Regions from separate parts of the Salinivibrio kushneri genome, predicted to be linked through region 3. Evidence: predicted binding sites of a transcription regulator. Region 3 holds the regulator's gene; each other region holds the start of a gene.
The links. The regulator CRP, encoded in region 3, controls carbon source genes, mostly activating them, when cyclic AMP is high. The targets are predictions, from matches to a motif close to TGTGANNNNNNTCACA.
Positions count from the first base shown of each region.

Region 1: a site for CRP is predicted at 3,440-3,455, ahead of N8M53_RS04375 (NupC/NupG family nucleoside CNT transporter). Genes of this name have one in related genera too.
Region 2: a site for CRP is predicted at 1,618-1,633, ahead of malT (HTH-type transcriptional regulator MalT). Genes of this name have one in related genera too.

Region 1 covers NZ_CP114588.1:885,621-891,712, forward strand. Annotated here, with positions in the region: gene N8M53_RS04360 (fasciclin domain-containing protein) at 33-527, opposite strand; gene N8M53_RS04365 (hypothetical protein) at 943-1,248, shown strand; gene yjjG (pyrimidine 5'-nucleotidase) at 1,336-2,013, opposite strand; gene N8M53_RS04375 (NupC/NupG family nucleoside CNT transporter) at 2,146-3,369, opposite strand; gene N8M53_RS04380 (BCCT family transporter) at 3,918-5,534, shown strand; gene N8M53_RS04385 (BCCT family transporter) at 5,962-6,092, shown strand, end outside.
Region 2 covers NZ_CP114589.1:533,800-539,891, forward strand. Annotated here, with positions in the region: gene malT (HTH-type transcriptional regulator MalT) at 1-1,466, opposite strand, end outside; gene N8M53_RS15240 (glycogen/starch/alpha-glucan phosphorylase) at 1,972-4,422, shown strand; gene malQ (4-alpha-glucanotransferase) at 4,539-6,092, shown strand, end outside.
Region 3 covers NZ_CP114588.1:229,948-236,039, reverse strand. Annotated here, with positions in the region: gene N8M53_RS01145 (TIGR02444 family protein) at 1-21, shown strand, start outside; gene N8M53_RS01140 (hydrolase) at 5-994, shown strand; gene N8M53_RS01135 (YheU family protein) at 1,123-1,341, shown strand; gene N8M53_RS01130 (phosphoribulokinase) at 1,398-2,267, shown strand; gene crp (cAMP-activated global transcriptional regulator CRP) at 2,517-3,149, shown strand; gene N8M53_RS01120 (hypothetical protein) at 3,280-4,146, shown strand; gene N8M53_RS01115 (DUF1338 domain-containing protein) at 4,220-5,011, opposite strand; gene astD (succinylglutamate-semialdehyde dehydrogenase) at 5,022-6,092, opposite strand, start outside.

The sequences.
Region 1 (6,092 bases), 660 kb from region 3:
AGCGGTTTTTTGTGAGCGAGACGAACCAGGCGCTAGGGCATAATCACGGTATCAATCACATGGATAACGCCGTTAGACGTCATGATATCGGGCTTAATGACGGTGGCGTTATCAATCTTTACATCTCCATACGATGTTTTAATCATCACGTCACTGCCTTGCACTGTCGTTGCCGACGACATCCCCATCACTTGTTCTGCTGTCACTTTACCGGCAACAACGTGATAAGTCAGAATATCGGTCAGTTTACCTTTGTTTTCGGGCTTGAGCAGTGTCTCTACCGTGCCGTCAGGTAACTTGTCGAAGGCCGTGTTCGTGGGGGCAAAGACGGTAAACGGGCCTTCTCCTTTCAATGTATCAACAAGGTCCGCGGCTTTGACGGCTGCCACCAATGTTGAAAAGTCGTCATTTTTCATTGCTGTATCAACAATGTCATGCTCGCCTTTGTGGTGGGCAGCGACGGCGCTTCCCATCCCAACCAGCAATGTCGCAGTAATGGCTAATTTCGTGATCGTGCGTGTTAACATCATCGTTCTCCCTTTGATTTCGTTTCCCCACCGAATAAGTTGCTTTATTACAACCCTTGGTGACGACTTGGGAAGGATCAACTTGTTGCAAGGGTGAAAACGAGGACGGAAGCGAAGTCGATCACTGGAGAGAAGAAATAGTGCTCATCTTCCTCTTTTTTACGCTCAATAACGGCTGCCGTCTTGTGAAATTTTTCGAATGAGTCATTCATATTATTGTGATTGTTGTCACGATTCATCAGGCGTAATCTCATTCTCGTTCCAAGGCAACAACGCAACTGTGATGTCGAACTGTGATAGCGCCTCGGTGAGTCTTTGGAGATAGATTTTTAGAAATGGAGACATTGAGGTGACAAATCACCGGCACAATTTGCGTTTAATAGCTGTCAACCCATTACGAAAGAGGAAACAAACCATGAAAAAACTTGCTGCAATCTTTGCCCTAACGTTCGCTTCAACGTCTGTAATGGCTGGTGGTCTGAACCTCGATGTAGACCCTGCAGAAGGGGGCGCTTGGGTAACAGTCACTGAACAAGGCCAAGCGGTAAAAGGCGCTAAAGTCGCCAACGAATCGGGTCTTGATGCGAAGGTAACTGATGAATCTGGTCGTGTATTTATCCACGCTCAGAACCAAAACAGCCGCTCAATCAACTTTGTGGCGAGCACTGACCAAGGTGAGCGTGTTGAGCAAGCCGCATTCATCAAAGGCGACCACAGCTAAGAGACGCGCGATTGAGTTTAAGCCGTCATTAACAATGGTGGAGCCGATAAAAAGAGAGCATAGTTGCTCTCTTTTTTTATTCAGCGTTTAGGTTGGCAGGAGCCAATTTTTTAATTGATGTAGGGAGTCAACTTGGTGTGTCGGCGCAATATCTTCAGGGACTGGGGTATTATCGACATTTAGCCAGCACGTATCGATGCCGGCTTGCATGCCGCCGAGGACGTCGGAATGTGGATTATCACCCACCATCAAGATTTTTTCTTTTGGCGGATTTCCCATCTTTTCAAACGCATGTTCAAAGATACGTGGATCAGGCTTAGCGACACCGACTTGCTCGGAAATAACCAATGTAGAAATCGCACCCTTCAACCCTGTTTTTTCTAAACGAATATCTTGTAAAGCCGTAAACCCGTTGGTGATGATACCAATATGGGCATGCGGGGAAATGGCGTCGATGAGTTCTCGTGCCCCTGGCAATGGTTCACAGATGTCTGCCATGGCATCTAAAAAGCCTTGATTTAAGATGGAAGGAGCGACGTTTAAGCGTTTTCCCCAGTGAGTAAAGCGCTCGGTCTGTAGAGTCTGGGCATCAATTTCCCCATTTTGATACTGTACCCACAGTGGTTTATTACGTGCGGAGTATTCGGCAAACGCCTGCTGATCAAAATCGACATCATAGTGCGAGAACAGACGTTGTAAGCCTGAAAATGCATCAAAGTGAAACAAGGTCTCGTCGGCATCGAATAAAACCCATGGGTATCGCATGTTATTACATCTCTTTACGTAAAGTTAACTAAGTGTAACAGAGTGCAAGTGCGGTTTTCGAGCCCATTTTTGTTTACTCACCGTCCATGGTGAGAAACAGCGTGAATGGCGTTGATTGAATATTCTGGGGGATTATAGAGAAAGATAGAGGCCAGCCAGCGTTGCACTCATCAGGTTGGCAAGTGTCGCTGCCAGAATAGCTCGCATACCGAGTTTAGCAATGTCGCCTCGGCGTTCGGGGACGATGCCGCCTAGGCCTCCCATCAGCATGGCAATGGAGGTCAAATTGGCAAAACCACATAGTGCAAACGTCACAATAGCTTGGCTATGGGCGGATAATTGGCCTTTTAAATTCATAAAATCGGCAAAAGCAACAAACTCGTTCACGGCGATTTTTTTACCAATCAAGGTGCCTGCCGTCATGGCTTCTTGCCAAGGGATACCAATTAACCAAGCCACGGGCGCAAACAGGTAGCCAAACAACCATTCAAGGCTTAGCTGAGGCAGGTTCAAAATAGGACCAAGCTTAGCCAATCCTCCGTTAATTAGCGCAATCATGCTGATCACGGCCAGTAAGCTGGCACCTACCGCCATGGCAATTTGCAGGCCACTTAAGGCGCCTTGTGTTCCTGCATCAATCAAGTTAACGGGTTTGTCTTGTGCATCTTCAACCGATGAATGTTGGGATTGGCTTAATGCTTCCTCGGTTTGAGGTACCATGATTTTGGCCATCATGAGTCCTGCCGGTGCTGACATAAAAGCCGCGGCAATTAAATACTTCATTTCCACGCCGAGCCCGGCATAACCCACCATGGTGCCGCCAGCCACTGAAGCGAGCCCGCCGACCATAACGGCAAACAATTCTGAGCGTGTCATTGAGGCGAGGAAAGGGCGAACCACCAGGGGAGCTTCAACAGATCCGACAAAAATATTAGCGGTGGCAGACATCGACTCAGTTCGAGTGGTGCCGAGAACACGTCGCAGCACACCGCCAATCAAGCGAATAATCCACGTCATGATACCTAGGTGGTATAACACGGCAATCAGTGCAGAGAAAAAGACGATGGTGGGGAGAACATTAAAGGCGAAGATAAAACCAAGCTTGAACTTGGCGAGATCGCCAAAGAGAAACTCTGCGCCAATATCGCCAAAACTGATAATAGATGAAACGGCATCAGAGGCGTTAGCGAGAATACGCTGGCCAAGGGGAACGGAGATGATAAATCCGGCGAAGACGATTTGTATCAGAAATGCACCACCGACGGTACGCCAATTAATCGCGTGTCGATTTTCTGAAAACCCAACCGCGATAAGAAAGAGGACGCTAATCCCCAAAAGGCCAATGCCAAACTGCATGATGTTGCTCCGCAAACGTTAAACTTGAGATGGAAAACGATTGCGGCGGTATTGTACTTGGATTTTATTATGTGACAAGTATCACTTTGTGTATTTTTTGTTTGCATTTTGTTGCACTAGAGGAAGACATTGATAGGTCGAAGAAAAACACCTCGCGTGATGAGTTTCACGATCGTGATGTTTGCTTAGCAATAGTGGAAAATACGACTATGATTTAAAAGGGGTGTTAGACGTTCTAAATCCTTACTAACCAAATTGTTTATTGTTCTGAAATAAAGAGTTCAAATAACTGGGAAAGCCAGTAAAATCGGGGCATGGAGGGAAGTTTGCGTTAGGTTTCTGGTTAGAAAGTGAACATTTGGTTAGGGGCCTAATTAAATTTTTTTTCAGATGTGATAATGTAGTTGATTGTGTGGTGACAGCTGGTCTTTGATTGCTGGTAAAGATGGCTTGAACAGCAATGAATAATGGGCGCACCACCAACACTCACAGGCTTCCGAATAAACGGACTAAGGAGTTAACTCGTGAGCGATAAAAGCCATGAAGATATGATGACACCAGACGGGAAGGTTAACCCGATCGACACTGACTATCAGGTCGGTCAGGATAACGTGGCACTGAAACTCGGCCCGTTTGGTTTTGATATTCACAACCGAGTATTTATGGTCTCAGGGCTGGCTATTTTGGCCTTCATTTTTGTCACCCTGGCCTTTCAAAACCAAATTGGTCCTGTTTTTGGGGATCTACGTGGATGGCTCACCTCAAACCTAGACTGGTTCTTCCTTTCAGCAGGAAACATTTTTGTTATTGCCTGTCTAGTGCTGATTGCGTCTCCGCTGGGTAAAGTGAGACTCGGTGGCACCGAAGCGAAGCCCGACTACAGCTACGGTGGTTGGTTTGCGATGCTTTTCGCAGCAGGTATGGGTATTGGTCTGATGTTCTACGGGGTTTCAGAGCCATTGACGCATTTCCAAACTGCACTAGGCGGGACATCCGTGGGGGCTGATGGCCTTCGCACCGACTGGGCGCCTTTGGGTGCGGCAGCGGGTGATACAGAAGCGGCACGCCGCTTGGGGATGTCTGCCACGATTTTCCACTGGGGCTTACACCCATGGGCAATCTATGCGGTATTGGCGTTAGGTTTGGCGCTGTTTGCGTACAACAAAGGCTTGCCTCTTACCATGCGCTCGGTGTTCTATCCATTGTTTGGTGAGCGTGTTTGGGGTTGGACTGGCCATGTGATTGACATTTTAGCAATCATCGCGACCTTGTTTGGCCTTGCAACATCGCTCGGCTTGGGTGCCTCACAGGCATCAGCCGGCCTTCACTATCTGTTCGATACACCGCTAGGTGATACCACAGAAGTGTTGTTGGTGATGGGTATTACAGGGGCAGCCATTCTCTCGGTTGTTGCTGGTGTTGATAAAGGGGTTAAGCGCCTATCTGAAGTCAACATGATTCTTGCGCTATTGCTGTTAATCTTTGTGATTGCAGTGGGGCCAACCATCGCTATCCTGACTGGTTTCTTTGGTAATTTGGGCGCATATCTGCAAAACCTGCCTGCGCTGTCAATGCCATTTGGCCGTGAAGATGCCAACTTTACGCAAGGCTGGACATCCTTCTACTGGGCATGGTGGATTTCTTGGTCCCCATTCGTCGGTATGTTTATTGCGCGCGTATCGCGTGGCCGTACCGTGCGTGAATTCATCACGTGTGTGTTGATCATCCCATCAGCCGCATGTGTATTGTGGATGACTGCCTTTGGCGGCACCGCAATTGGTCAGTTCGTTAATGAAGGCTACACAGCCGTTGCGGACGCAGAGCTATCACTGAAGCTGTTTGCGATGCTTGATGACCTGCCACTGGCAGCGATCACATCGTTTATCGGCATAATCTTGGTCATGGTGTTCTTTATCACCTCGTCTGACTCAGGTTCATTGGTTATCGACACCATTTCTGCCGGTGGTAAAGTGAATGTTCCTGTACCACAGCGTGTGTTCTGGGCCTCTTTCGAGGGCTTGGTGGCCGTTGCGCTGATCCTTGGCGGTGGCTTGGTCGCCCTACAAGCAATGGCGGTCTCGACAGGCTTCCCATTTACCATTGTCTTGTTGGTTGCCACAGTGTCGTTGTTTAAAGGTTTGGCGTCGGAGCCTCGTGCCTCGTAAGCCAAAATGCTTAACATTGCGTTAAGGTTTTAAAAGCAGCCCCCCAAGTGGGCTGCTTTTTTATCGGTTACGTTTTTCCCACCTAATATTCGTGTCTCTTCCCTGATTGCGCCAACATGTAGCACCTTTATCCAATCGTTATAACTGTTAAATAATGAGTTCAAAGGATCCGCTTCGTTGTAAAAAAGCTGTGCTGGCAAGGTATGTGTGTAACAACCTTGATGACAAAGTAACCAAGCGGTTAGGGGCCTAATTAAAGCGCGTGCGCTCTATGATATTCTTGTTGACCGTGTTGTCATTGCCACCCTTTTTGGTGTTTTTATCACGCTTAAATACCAAGCAACCTTCGGCAGTGTTCGGCAGCACATAAGGCTTGTGAATCGACGAACTAAGGAGTTAACGCGTGAGCGATAAAAGCCATGAAGATATGATGACGCCAGATGGAAAAGTTAATCCGATCGACACTGATTACCAGGTTGGTCAGGATAACGTCGCCCTAAAAGTGGGCCCGTTTGGTTTTGATATTCACAACCGAGTATTTATGGTCTCAGGACTGGC
Region 2 (6,092 bases), on a different replicon from region 3:
CCACGGTAATTGGCGCTATCGAGTTGCTCGAGTGCTTTTTCTGCCAGCCGCATCGCCTGCTCAGGCTCATTGGCATTAATGGCTACTTGGGCAAGTAGGGCATTGGCATTGCCTTGGTAGTCAATATCCAGTGGAATTTGCCGGACTTGATACGCCTTTTCGGCACTTGCCAATAACTCGCCAACTTCGTGATATCTATGTTGGCTTTGTGCTAACCAAGCACGCAGTAAGCTTAAATTGGGGTATTGATATAAAAGCTCATCACTGAGCTTGGCAATCGCCGCTTCTAGCGTGGACAATTCGCCTCGATTAAACATACGCCAGCCGTGTTGATTGAGTATATCAGCCAACAATGCATCGTCTTTGGCGTAGCGTGCGTGGCGCAAGGCTTGATGAGGGGACTGCAGCTTTAACCAAGCCAGTGCTGCGTGCCGGTGCAAGGTTTGTTGCTGGTGGGGGATCCTGGCTTGACGTTCGTGAGCCAGAAACTCCGCAAATAAATGGTGGAATCGGAACCAGTTGTTGTCCCCCTCAAGCGGATAGATAAACAACCCATAGCGATTGAGTGACTCAAGCATACCCAGCGCATCTTCTCGCTCGGTCAAGGCGAAAACCAATTCATCATTGAACATTTCTAACACGGAGACTTTCATGAGAAACTGACGGGTCTCAGCGTCAAGCAAATCAAACACTTCTTCGGCCAAATAGTCCCAAAGGTGGGCATGGTTAAACCCTGCGTAAGACGCGGCGCTTTGCATCAGTGTGCGCTTTTGGTGCTGCGCTTGAATGGCGATCAGCTGCAAGGCTGATGGCCAACCCTCCACATAGGTGCACAAGGCATTTGCTGTGGATTCATCGACGCCATCGTCAACACGTTGGTTGAAAAAGCGGGTTGTCTCTTCGTTATCGAACGCGAGTAGCTCGTTGCCTATCTCAATCATCAAGTCTCGCACGCGCAAGTTCGCGGTGCCCAGTGGTGGGTTAGCGCGCGAGGTCACCACCAAAGTGAGATTTTCTGGCATGTGCTTGATGAAAAAGCGCATCGCTTCATGGATTTCTTCGTTATCAATCAGTTGATAGTCATCCAGTACTAAATAGCTGGTGGCATGAAATCCAGCCAACTCAGCAAAGACATCAGATAACAGCGCACGGAGTGATGAGAATTGGCGTTTCTCCGCCAGTTTTATCGTATTGGCGCAGCCTTCTTGGGTCGCTTGGTGCAAGGCTTGCAGTAAGTAGTTAATGAAGCGAAAGCTGTCGTTATCACTGTCATCAATGCTAAACCAGCCGACATTGGGTTGATCCGCGAGCCATTGCGCGGCCATGGTGGTTTTGCCATAACCGGCCGGAGAGCGAAACAGCACCAGCTTATAGTGGGGGGCTTGTTGTAAAATATCGAGCACACGTGGGCGTAATATTGCGTTATAAAGTCGCCCAGGCCGAGTCAGCTTTGATGGGATCCACATAAGACACTGTCCTTCACTACAAATGCGGTGCGTCCTCTTTGGTGCGCACCTCTGTCCTGCTAGCAGTGTATGTAACTCACCATCCACAAACTATGATCTATCCCTGATCTCTGACTTTATGCCCTGAAATGGTGCGTCTACGCCTTTTTAGTGTGACACAGATCACTTAAATGTCTTTTTTGTGGCTTGTTTTATGGTTGGTGTACACATCCATCTCTGTTTATCAGTGCTTAATTTGCGTTAGCGCACAAAAATTACAAAAGGAAAGCTGTGTTTTTCACAGCGGGTGTGGCGCTTTTTTTGTTTCATTGCGTGATTTAGATCACTCAGACAAGGGCAGTTCATGGATTTGATGAGAAGCGGCTCACTATTGAGATGTGACCTAGCTCTCTACGCCCTGCGGCCTCCTCCTTTGATAGGAACGAGGTAGGAGGATGTTTGCCGTACTCGGGTTGGGCAGGATGAATAACCATCAAGGTTTCATTCCATTATCGAGAGTTACGACATGACACCAAAACAGCAACATGCGTTTGATAAAAGTGCGTTTAAAATCAGTATGGTTCAACACCTAACCCAGCTAGGTCATTCACCAGATACCGCGCAGTTACGCGATTGGTATCTCGCGTTAGGTCGTGCATTAGCCGAGCATACGACGGCTGACTTGGTGGCTACTGAAAACGATCAAGCAATCAAACAAGCTAAAAGTGTTAACTATTTATCCCTCGAATTTTTGATTGGCCGTTTAACCGGGAATAACCTCATTAGCATGGGTTTGTACGATGCCATTGCTGATGCAGTCAGTGAATTTGGATTTGGCCTGACAGACTTGCTCGAGCAAGAGCGCGATCCATCTTTAGGTAACGGTGGTTTGGGGCGTTTAGCGGCTTGCTTTATGGACTCGCTTGCCGCGCAACAGTATCCAGCCGTCGGCTATGGCTTGCACTATGAATACGGTCTTTTCCGTCAATCATTTAAAGATGGCGCACAACAAGAAGCACCGGATGCGTGGCGTGAGCCAGAAGGTTACCCGTGGGAAGTGGTGCGCCCTGACTTGGCCCAAACCATTGGCTTTTATGGCCATGTAGAGGTGATTGAGGACTCAGGGCACACGTATCGTCAGTGGGTGCCAAGCATGCAGATCCAAGCTATGCCTTGGGATCTGCCGATTGTGGGCTATCAAAGCAATACTGTCTATCCACTGCGCTTATGGGAAGGTCGAGCACTGACACCATTTGCTCTCGATGCCTTTAACGCGGGTGACTATACCCACGCCCAGCAATCTATGATTGATGCGGGCAACCTGACCAAAGTCTTGTACCCCAACGATAACCACGATGCGGGTAAAACGTTACGTTTGATGCAGCAGTATTTCCACAGTGCAGCATCTGTGGGGGATATTCTTCGTCGCCATTTAGACGCTGGCCACCCTTTAGCTGCGCTGCCTGAGCACGAAACCATTCAGTTGAACGATACTCACCCCACCATCGCTATTCCTGAACTGATGCGTGTGTTGCTGGATGACTATCGGCTAGCTTGGGATGATGCGTGGTCCATCGCCAGTCGTACCTTTGCTTACACCAATCACACCTTATTGCCCGAAGCCTTAGAAACCTGGAGTGAGGCGTTAATTGCGAACTTGCTACCGCGTCATATGGAGATCATTTTTGAGATTAACCATCGCTTCATGCAAGAGGTCGAAGCGAAATGGCCCGGCGATGTGGTGAAAAAGCAGGTGTTGTCTGTGATTGACGACAAAGGTGAGCGCATGGTGCGTATGGCGAATCTATGTGTGGTGGGCTCTTATGCGGTGAATGGCGTTGCGGCCTTGCACTCTCAGTTGGTTAAGCGTGATTTATTCCCTGAATTTGACGCGCTATATCCAGGCCGCATTCAAAATGTGACCAATGGCATCACACCGCGTCGCTGGTTGAAGTTCTGTAACCCTGACTTGTCCAACTTGATCAGTGAAAAAATTGGTGAGCAGTGGCCAGCGCAATTAGAGCAACTCGAACAGATTGCTCAATACGCCAATGATACTGCTTTTCAAAAGACATTTATGGATGTCAAAAAGCGCAACAAGCAGCGTTTGGCGGGATGGGTCAAAGAGCACCTCGATATCACTCTAAATACCGATGCGATTTTTGATGTACAAATTAAGCGTCTGCATGAGTATAAGCGTCAGCACCTTAACCTGTTGCACGTGATTTCGCTGTACCAGCGCCTTATCAATGAGCCGAATTTCGATATGGCACCGCGAGTGGTCTTTTTTGCCGCGAAAGCAGCCCCTGGCTATGAATTAGCAAAATCGATCATCTATGCAATCAATAAAGTCGCTGAAACCATTAATAATGATCCACGAGTCGGTGACAAGCTTAAGGTCGTCTTCATTCCTGATTATCGTGTCAGCATGGCCGAAATCATTATTCCGGCTGCCGATGTGTCTGAACAGATTTCTATGGCCGGTAAAGAAGCGTCTGGCACGGGTAACATGAAAATGGCACTCAACGGCGCACTCACCATCGGCACCATGGATGGCGCAAACGTGGAAATCCGTGAAGAAGTGGGTGACGACAACATCTATATCTTTGGTCTTGATGTCGATGGGGTCACGGCATTGCGCAAAAAAGGCTATCAGCCTGAAGCGGTCTATCACAGCCAGCCTCTATTGAAGGCCGCCTTGGATAGTCTGTTGGATGAAACGTTCACACCTGGTCAGCCAGGAGCGCTACGTCCTGTGTTTGACAGCGTAATGGGTAGCGGTGACCCGTATCTGTGTTTGGCTGACTTTGCCGATTACGTGCGGGCACACAATGACATTGACCGTGACTACCGTGACGCGTCGCAGTGGGCACGCAAAGCGATTTTGAACACCGCTTTAGTGGGCAAATTTAGCTCAGACCGCTCAATTCGCGATTACGTTAATAACATTTGGCAGCTAGAGGCGGTAAAACGCTAATTGCAATATAACGGGTTAACAACCTTATCGGTGGCAAGGAATGCGCCTTGCCACCTAACAATAATGACAACAATAGTGCCCAATAAAAGAAGGGGGCAGACCCCTCGGAGAAAGCGATGAAAGAATCTGCATTGAAGACAGTCGCACAAATGGCCAACCTCGCTGATCGCTATATCAGTGCATGGGGCTCAGAAGCGGCCGTGCCGGACAGTACCTTACATGACTTATTAACGTCACTTGGCTATGACACACGAAGCGACGAGGCGTTATTGGCGTCGGCGGAGAAAAAACACAAAGCGGATGTGCTCGCCCCTGTGCAAGTGGTGCAGGAGAATGAGCCGGTTGAAATTGCGCTTCATTTAGGCACCAGCGCGCGGGAAAGCGACTTTAGTTGGCGTTTGGAAACCGAACAGGGTGAGTGCTTTGAAGGGTATTTACAGTCGCAAATTGTTCGCGATGAGCGCAGTGACGGTGGCCCGCTGGTGTTTAGCCTGCCTTGCACGCTTCCATGGGGCTATCACCGATTGTCCGTGATACGTAAACGGCGCAAAGCCCCGTACCAAATGACACTCATCATGGCGCCGACCCAATGTTATAAGCAGCCAGAATTGGATCGACACAAGAAAATGTGGGGCCCGAGTATTCAGCTCTACACATTACGCACTCCTCATAACTGGGGAATTGGTGATTTTGGTGATCTGAAACAATTGGTTAGTGAGCTGGCCTCGCGGGGGGCTGATTTTGTCGGCCTTAACCCCATTCATGCGTTGTTCCCTGCCAACCCAGAAGCCGCGAGCCCTTATAGTCCGTCATCACGTCGTTGGCTTAATCTTTTGTATATTGATGTGAGCAACGTTCGAGAGTTTTGTTTGAGCGCCCGTGCGCAGCAATTAGTGGGCAGTGCCGAGTTTCAGCGTCGCCTGCAAGCAGTGCGCGACACCCATTGGGTCGATTATAGTGAAGTCGCTGCGCTAAAGATGGCCGTACTGCCTCTGTTGTTTCAAGAATTTAAGCAACGTGAGCTGCAGCAGCAGACACGACGTGGCCTTGCGTTTTTAGACTTCATAGAAAAAGGTGGAGAGAGCTTAAAACAGCAAGCCACCTTTGATGCCTTGCATCAATATTTACGCGCGGAAGACCCTCATGCTTGGGGCTGGCCCGTATTCCCTGAAAAATATCGTCGCTATGAAAATGCCGCGACGCAAGCATTTATCGAGCAGCATAGCGATGATATCCAGCTGTACATGTACTTACAGTGGATTGCCGAAGGTCAAATGGAAGAAGTACAGGCCATTGCTGAAGAGCAGGGGATGTCGTTGGGCTTGTACCGTGATCTTGCTGTTGGGGTGTCTGATGCGGGTAGCGAAACCTGGTCGGATAATTCACCGTTAGTACTGGATGCTAGCATTGGTGCGCCGCCGGATGTGTTGGGACCTCGGGGGCAAAACTGGGGCTTACCGCCATTTGATCCGCAAGCGCTACAACATACCGGTTACCATGCCTACATCGAGTTGTTGCGGGCCAACATGCGCCATTGCGGGGCTTTGCGTATCGATCATGTACTGGGCTTGCTGCGCTTATGGTGGATCCCTAAAGGAAAGAATGCCACCGAGGGCGCCTACTTGTACTATCCCGTTAAAGACATGCTCGCGATTTTAGCGCTTGAGTCG
Region 3 (6,092 bases):
AACCATGATGACACCGTTTAGACCCATTCCCAGTGCACGGAATGCGCACCTACAAACCTTGTTGCCTCGCTTTCTGCGTCGTGCCCCGCTTTTCACCCCTCGCTGGCAGCAATTTGATCTGCCCGATGGCGATTTTGTTGATTTGGCCTGGACACATCAACCGCAACCTGGGCAGCCGATTGTTGTTTTATTCCATGGCTTAGCCGGCAGTTTCGACAGCCCGTATGCCAACGGCTTGCTCGCCGCGTTCCAACGTCAAGGTTGGTGCGGCGTAGTGATGCACTTTCGCAGCTGCAGTGGCCGCCTTAATCGTGCCGCGCGGACCTATCACTCTGGAGAAACCCAAGACGCACGTGCCTTCTTAACCTATTTGCGTGAGACCTATCCAGAGAGTCAAATTGGCGCGGTCGGGGTTTCCTTAGGGGGAAACATGCTGGTACGTTATCTGGCGGACTATCACGATGATCCCATCGTGACCTGTGGTTGCGCAGTGTCACCCCCACTTGACCTAGCCGCGTGCTCGATGCGTATCCAGAAAGGGTTTTCCCGTGTTTATCAAGCCTATTTGTTGCGCTCGATGCGACAAACCCTTGCTGAAAAGCTGACCCGTCATCAGCAAGTCGGCCGGTGGCATGCGGGAGAACGCCCAACGATCAATACGTTGTTTGAGTTCGACCAAACTGTCACTGCCCCGCTTCATGGCTTTGACGATGCACACCATTATTACCGTGCCTGCAGCGGCCTTTCCGTGCTTAATGCCATTAAGACACCGCTGGCCATCATTCATGCCAAAGACGACCCGTTTATGACCGACGCGGTGATCCCAACGTCCCCCTTACCCGCCAATATCGACTACCAACTCACAGAGCATGGCGGCCATGTTGGTTTTGTCACGGGAAGCTGGCGCCAACCTCAGTTGTGGCTTGAGCAAGCGGTGCCCGGCTGGTTAGCGTCTTATTTGCCGCATGAGTCACTGAGCAAGACGGCACGTTAGTGCCATCAAAGGAATCAAAGAGAACCACTGCATTTACTGGTATGATCGGGTAAAATGCGAGCCAATTCACAACATTCGCATCACGCACCCTCGCGTGCCATCCTGAGATAAATAAAAGGTGATGTAGTATGATGGTTCCATGGCAGTCGATTCCCGACGAAACACTGACAGCGTTAATTGAGCACTTTGTATTACGGGAAGGAACCGATTATGGTGAGCAAGAAGTCAGCTTTGCACAAAAAGTTGATGATGTTCGCCAACAATTACAATCCGGAGACGCCGTGATTGTGTATTCCGAGTTGCACGAGACAGTGGATATTCGTCGTAAAGCAGCACTCGGCTCTTAGCATCGCAGTACACGCCGTATCGCGATACAAATTCAGACTGAATGACAGGGCGCGTCATGTCGGCTAAACATCCAATTATTGCGGTTACCGGCTCGTCAGGAGCCGGTACCACCACTACCTCGGAGGCCTTCCGTAAGATGTTCCAGATGATGAACATCAAAGCGGCCTGGCTAGAAGGGGACAGCTTTCACCGTTTTACTCGTCCCGAAATGGACGTGGAGATCCGTAAAGCGCGTGAACAAGGCAAGCATATCAGCTACTTTGGCCCCACCGCCAACGACTTCCCTCGACTAGAGCAGTTTTTTCGTGAGTATGGCGACCAAGGCACGGGAAAATACCGTCGCTATTTACATACCTTTGATGAAGCGGTGCCCTATAACCAAATGCCTGGTACCTTCACACCATGGCAAGACTTGGCCGACAATACCAATGTATTGTTTTACGAGGGATTGCACGGTGGGGTGGTCGACGGTGACGTCAATGTTGCGCAACACGTCGACCTCTTGATAGGTATGGTGCCCATCGTCAACTTAGAGTGGATTCAAAAATTTGTCCGCGATACGCGCGATAGAGGTCACTCTCGTGAAGCGGTGACCGACTCAATTGTGCGCTCAATGGATGATTACTTGCACTATATCACTCCGCAATTTTCTCGCACCCATATCAATTTTCAACGCGTTCCCACGGTAGATACCTCAAACCCATTAAATGCCAAAGGGATCCCGTCTTTGGACGAGAGCTTTGTGGTGATCCGCTTTCGTGGGATGAAAAATGTCGACTTCCCCTACCTGTTGCAGATGATCACTGGGTCGTTTATGTCACGGCATAACACCTTAGTGGTGCCTGGGGGAAAAATGGGCTTTGCGATGGAATTGATTATCCGTCCATTGATCCAACAATTGATAGAAAAAGGCAAGATTGGCTAAGGCGTAGCGCATCCATGATGTATTACTTCTCAAGCCGTGATCTTAGCCACGTTTTTGCCAGATTTTTAGGCGGTTGGCCTAGATCAAAATCAAGAAATCACCAACAAAAAAAGATACACTCTTGTTAACATACAGTGAGCTTGTAGCCCGCGTTCAGACTTCGTATTCTGTGCAATGATCTGATGGGTTACCCCTCAGACAAAGATAGGACGTTGTTGCCGGGCAACACATGCAGAGGAAATAAGTTATATGGTTCCAGGAAAACCTCAAACAGACCCTACACTCGAGTGGTTCCTTTCACATTGTCATATTCATAAGTATCCGTCTAAAAGCACGCTTATCCATGCAGGTGAGAAGGCGGAGACCTTGTATTACATCGTGAAAGGGTCTGTGGCCGTACTGATCAAAGATGAAGAAGGCAAGGAAATGATCCTGTCTTACCTTAACCAAGGTGACTTCATCGGTGAGCTCGGGCTTTTCGAAGAAGACCAAGAGCGCACTGCTTGGGTTCGCGCTAAATCACCGTGTGAAGTGGCAGAAATTTCATTTAAGAAGTTCCGCCAGCTCATCCAAGTTAACCCTGACATCTTAATGCGCCTGTCTTCACAAATGGCGCGTCGTTTGCAGGTAACTAGCCAAAAGGTAGGGGATCTCGCCTTCCTGGACGTCACAGGGCGCATTGCGCAAACCTTGTTGAACTTGGCGAAGCAGCCAGATGCCATGACACACCCTGACGGTATGCAAATTAAGATCACCCGTCAGGAAATTGGCCAAATTGTCGGCTGTTCGCGTGAAACCGTGGGACGTATTCTAAAAATGCTGGAAGAGCAAAACCTCATTTCCGCACACGGTAAAACCATCGTGGTATACGGCACACGCTAATTGCGCCGCTCTCTGTATCACCAACCGACGCCCTGGCGTCGGTTTTTTTATCTCCACTTTCTGGCAAGCACGCGGATAGCTTCTAAACTCAAAACGATGTTGTTAACACTAAATTAACAAGGTATCGTTTATGAAAAAAGTGATAACTGCCCTCACCGCCCTCGCGCTCTCTGTGTTTTCAGTCCATGCCGCATCCAATACCACGATTGTACACCCCGAGCCACGCGCTGGCTCAGCGCTTGACCTCTATGCCATTGAGCTGATTGAATTTCTTGCTGAAAAATCGGGAGAATCTGTCACCTTACAAGCCTTTGACGGCCAAATTGGCTCTCAGTCTCGTAAAGTGGAGATGCTCAAGCAAGGCAAGCTCACTGTCGACTGGCTTGGTGCCGACCGTACACTGGAATCGGAACTGATCCCCATTCGCTATCCCGTGTTTCGTGGTTTACTCGGCCATCGCCTGTTTATTACCAACCAAGCCACTGAGCCCCAACTCGCTCAGATAAATAGCGCGGGTGATTTGCAGTCTCTTACGATGACTCAGGGACAAGGCTGGGCCGACGTCAAAGTGCTTAACTCTGCGGGATTTCGCGTACGTGAAATATCGAGCTTTGAAAACATTTTTAAAGTGGTTGATACGGGTCGTGCCGATCTCTTCCCTCGTGCCTTGATTGAGCCTTTTAGTGAATTAGCCGAGCGGCCGCAATACGGTAATCTGTTAGTTGACCCACACCTGATGCTGATCTATCGCTTCCCGATGTTCCTGTTTGTGTCTCCGCAACATGCTGACGTCGCCGAGATGTTAAATCGCGCTTTTGAAGCGGCGTATCAAGACGGATCATTTATCGAGTTTTTCAATAATGCGCCTTTAGTTAAGGAAACCTTTGAAAAGGCAAACATTAGTGAACGCACCGTAATCCGAGTTGATAACCCACATTTAAGCAACGAAACACAAGCGATTCCAGACACGTTTTGGCTCGACATCGAGGCCCAATAGACGATAAAAAAGGGAGCGTATCACACGCTCCCTTTCATATGACGTCGACCCGTATTCGGGCAAGGACGAATAACTAGTGGGTGCTTTCAAAGATTTTATCTGCCGAGGCAGCCACAAAACCTTGGTAGAGCTCACCATTGGGCAGGACATAACGCTTAGCAAACTCATAAAATCCACCCGGGATGGTTTGCGTGTCATCAGAAAAAGCAACCGGTACGCGATCCGCCATGGTGGAGGATTGCTCCAAATACACTGATGCATCCCCTTTGACTTCTCCACCTGACTCGTTAATCGCAAAGCCATTGTCGCGCAATCGGTTGTTCACCGAGAGGCAATCATCATGCGCATTCAGCTGATTCACGCTCACGGTAAAATGGTTCGCACCATAACCGTGTGCCGCCACCCAAGACGCATATTCACTCTCTTCGGCAAGGGTTTGATAGGTCGCCCAATCAACATCCCATAGACGCCCCTGATGGAGAAAATCACTGCCTGTTAGTGACGATTCATCGACCTGCGCCACCAGCTTCTCGACAATCGCCTGAAGCGTTGGCGAGCATTGCTCGACCATCAACTCACTGATAAAAACTTTTGGCATCAAAGGATCGGGATGCTCAAAATGGCAGGCGTTGAGCTTTTTCGCTTCAAAGGTATAGTCACCTTTTTGCTGATACCCCAAGGCGAGAAATGGACGCGCAAGTACCTTTAGCCCAACCTTAGGTAAACCAAATGTCCGTAAGGCAATATGATCATTGATCAAAGGTTGCCCTTCCTCTAATAAGGCATGCACCTTATGTGCCGAAGGGCACAGACGGTTGATGTAGTCCTGCCACAGTTTGTCGAATAACGCTTGGCCACTGTCCATGTTGCTCTCCTTAGTCCTGTTGATTCGGAATGCCGGGGGCGAACGTTTCGGGCAGTACCACCTGCTCCCCTTCCATTGACGCCATCGGATAAGCGCAATAATCCGCTGCATAGTAAGCGCTGGGGCGTAAGTTCCCCGAGGCACCCGGCCCACCAAATGGCGCGTCACCGCTAGCGCCCGTCAATTGGCGATTGCGGTTAACAATCCCTGCACGAATATGGTCAAGGAAGTACTGCCATTCACCATCGTCTTCACTGATAAGTCCGGCAGACAACCCATAGCGGGTGTCATTGGCTTTGGTGACCGCATCGGCCATATCCTGGTAACGCTGCACTTGCAGAAGCGGACCAAAATACTCTTCATCCGGTAAGTCTTGAATACCACTGACATCCAAGATCCCTGGCGAGATCACCGCGTCATGCTGATGTTCACACTCAATCACTGGCTTCGCGCCCAGATCAACAAGCTTTTGCTGTGTGGCCAGAATACCCTCTGCTGCCGCCACTGAGATCTGTGCGCCCATAAACGGCGCCGGATCATCAAACTGGCCGCCAACTCGCACGGTTTTTGTCCATTGTGCTAGGCGCGTCAAGATCTTGTCACCCACTTCTCCTTCAGGCAGCAGCAGGCGGCGTGCACAGGTGCAACGTTGACCGGCGCTAAGATACGCTGACTGAATGATGGTATAGACGGTGGCTTCTAAATCACCAAACTGATCACTGACCACCAAGGGATTATTTCCCCCCATTTCCAGTGCCAGCATCTTATCGGGCTGACCCGCGAATTGGCGGTGGAGGATATGGCCGGTATTGGCGCTACCGGTAAACAATAAGCCATCAATGCCTCGGGCTTGTGCTAAAGCCTCGCCGGTATTACGGCCACCTTGTACCAGATTGATAAGGCCATGCGGCAGCCCTGCCTCTAACCAATACCCCAGTGTTTTTTCCGCCACTTTTGGCGTCAATTCTGACGGCTTGAACACCACACTGTTACCGGCCAGTAGCGCGGGGACAATGTGGCCATTGGGCAGGTGACCCGGGAAGTTGTACGGGCCAAAGACCGCCATCACACCTAACGGACG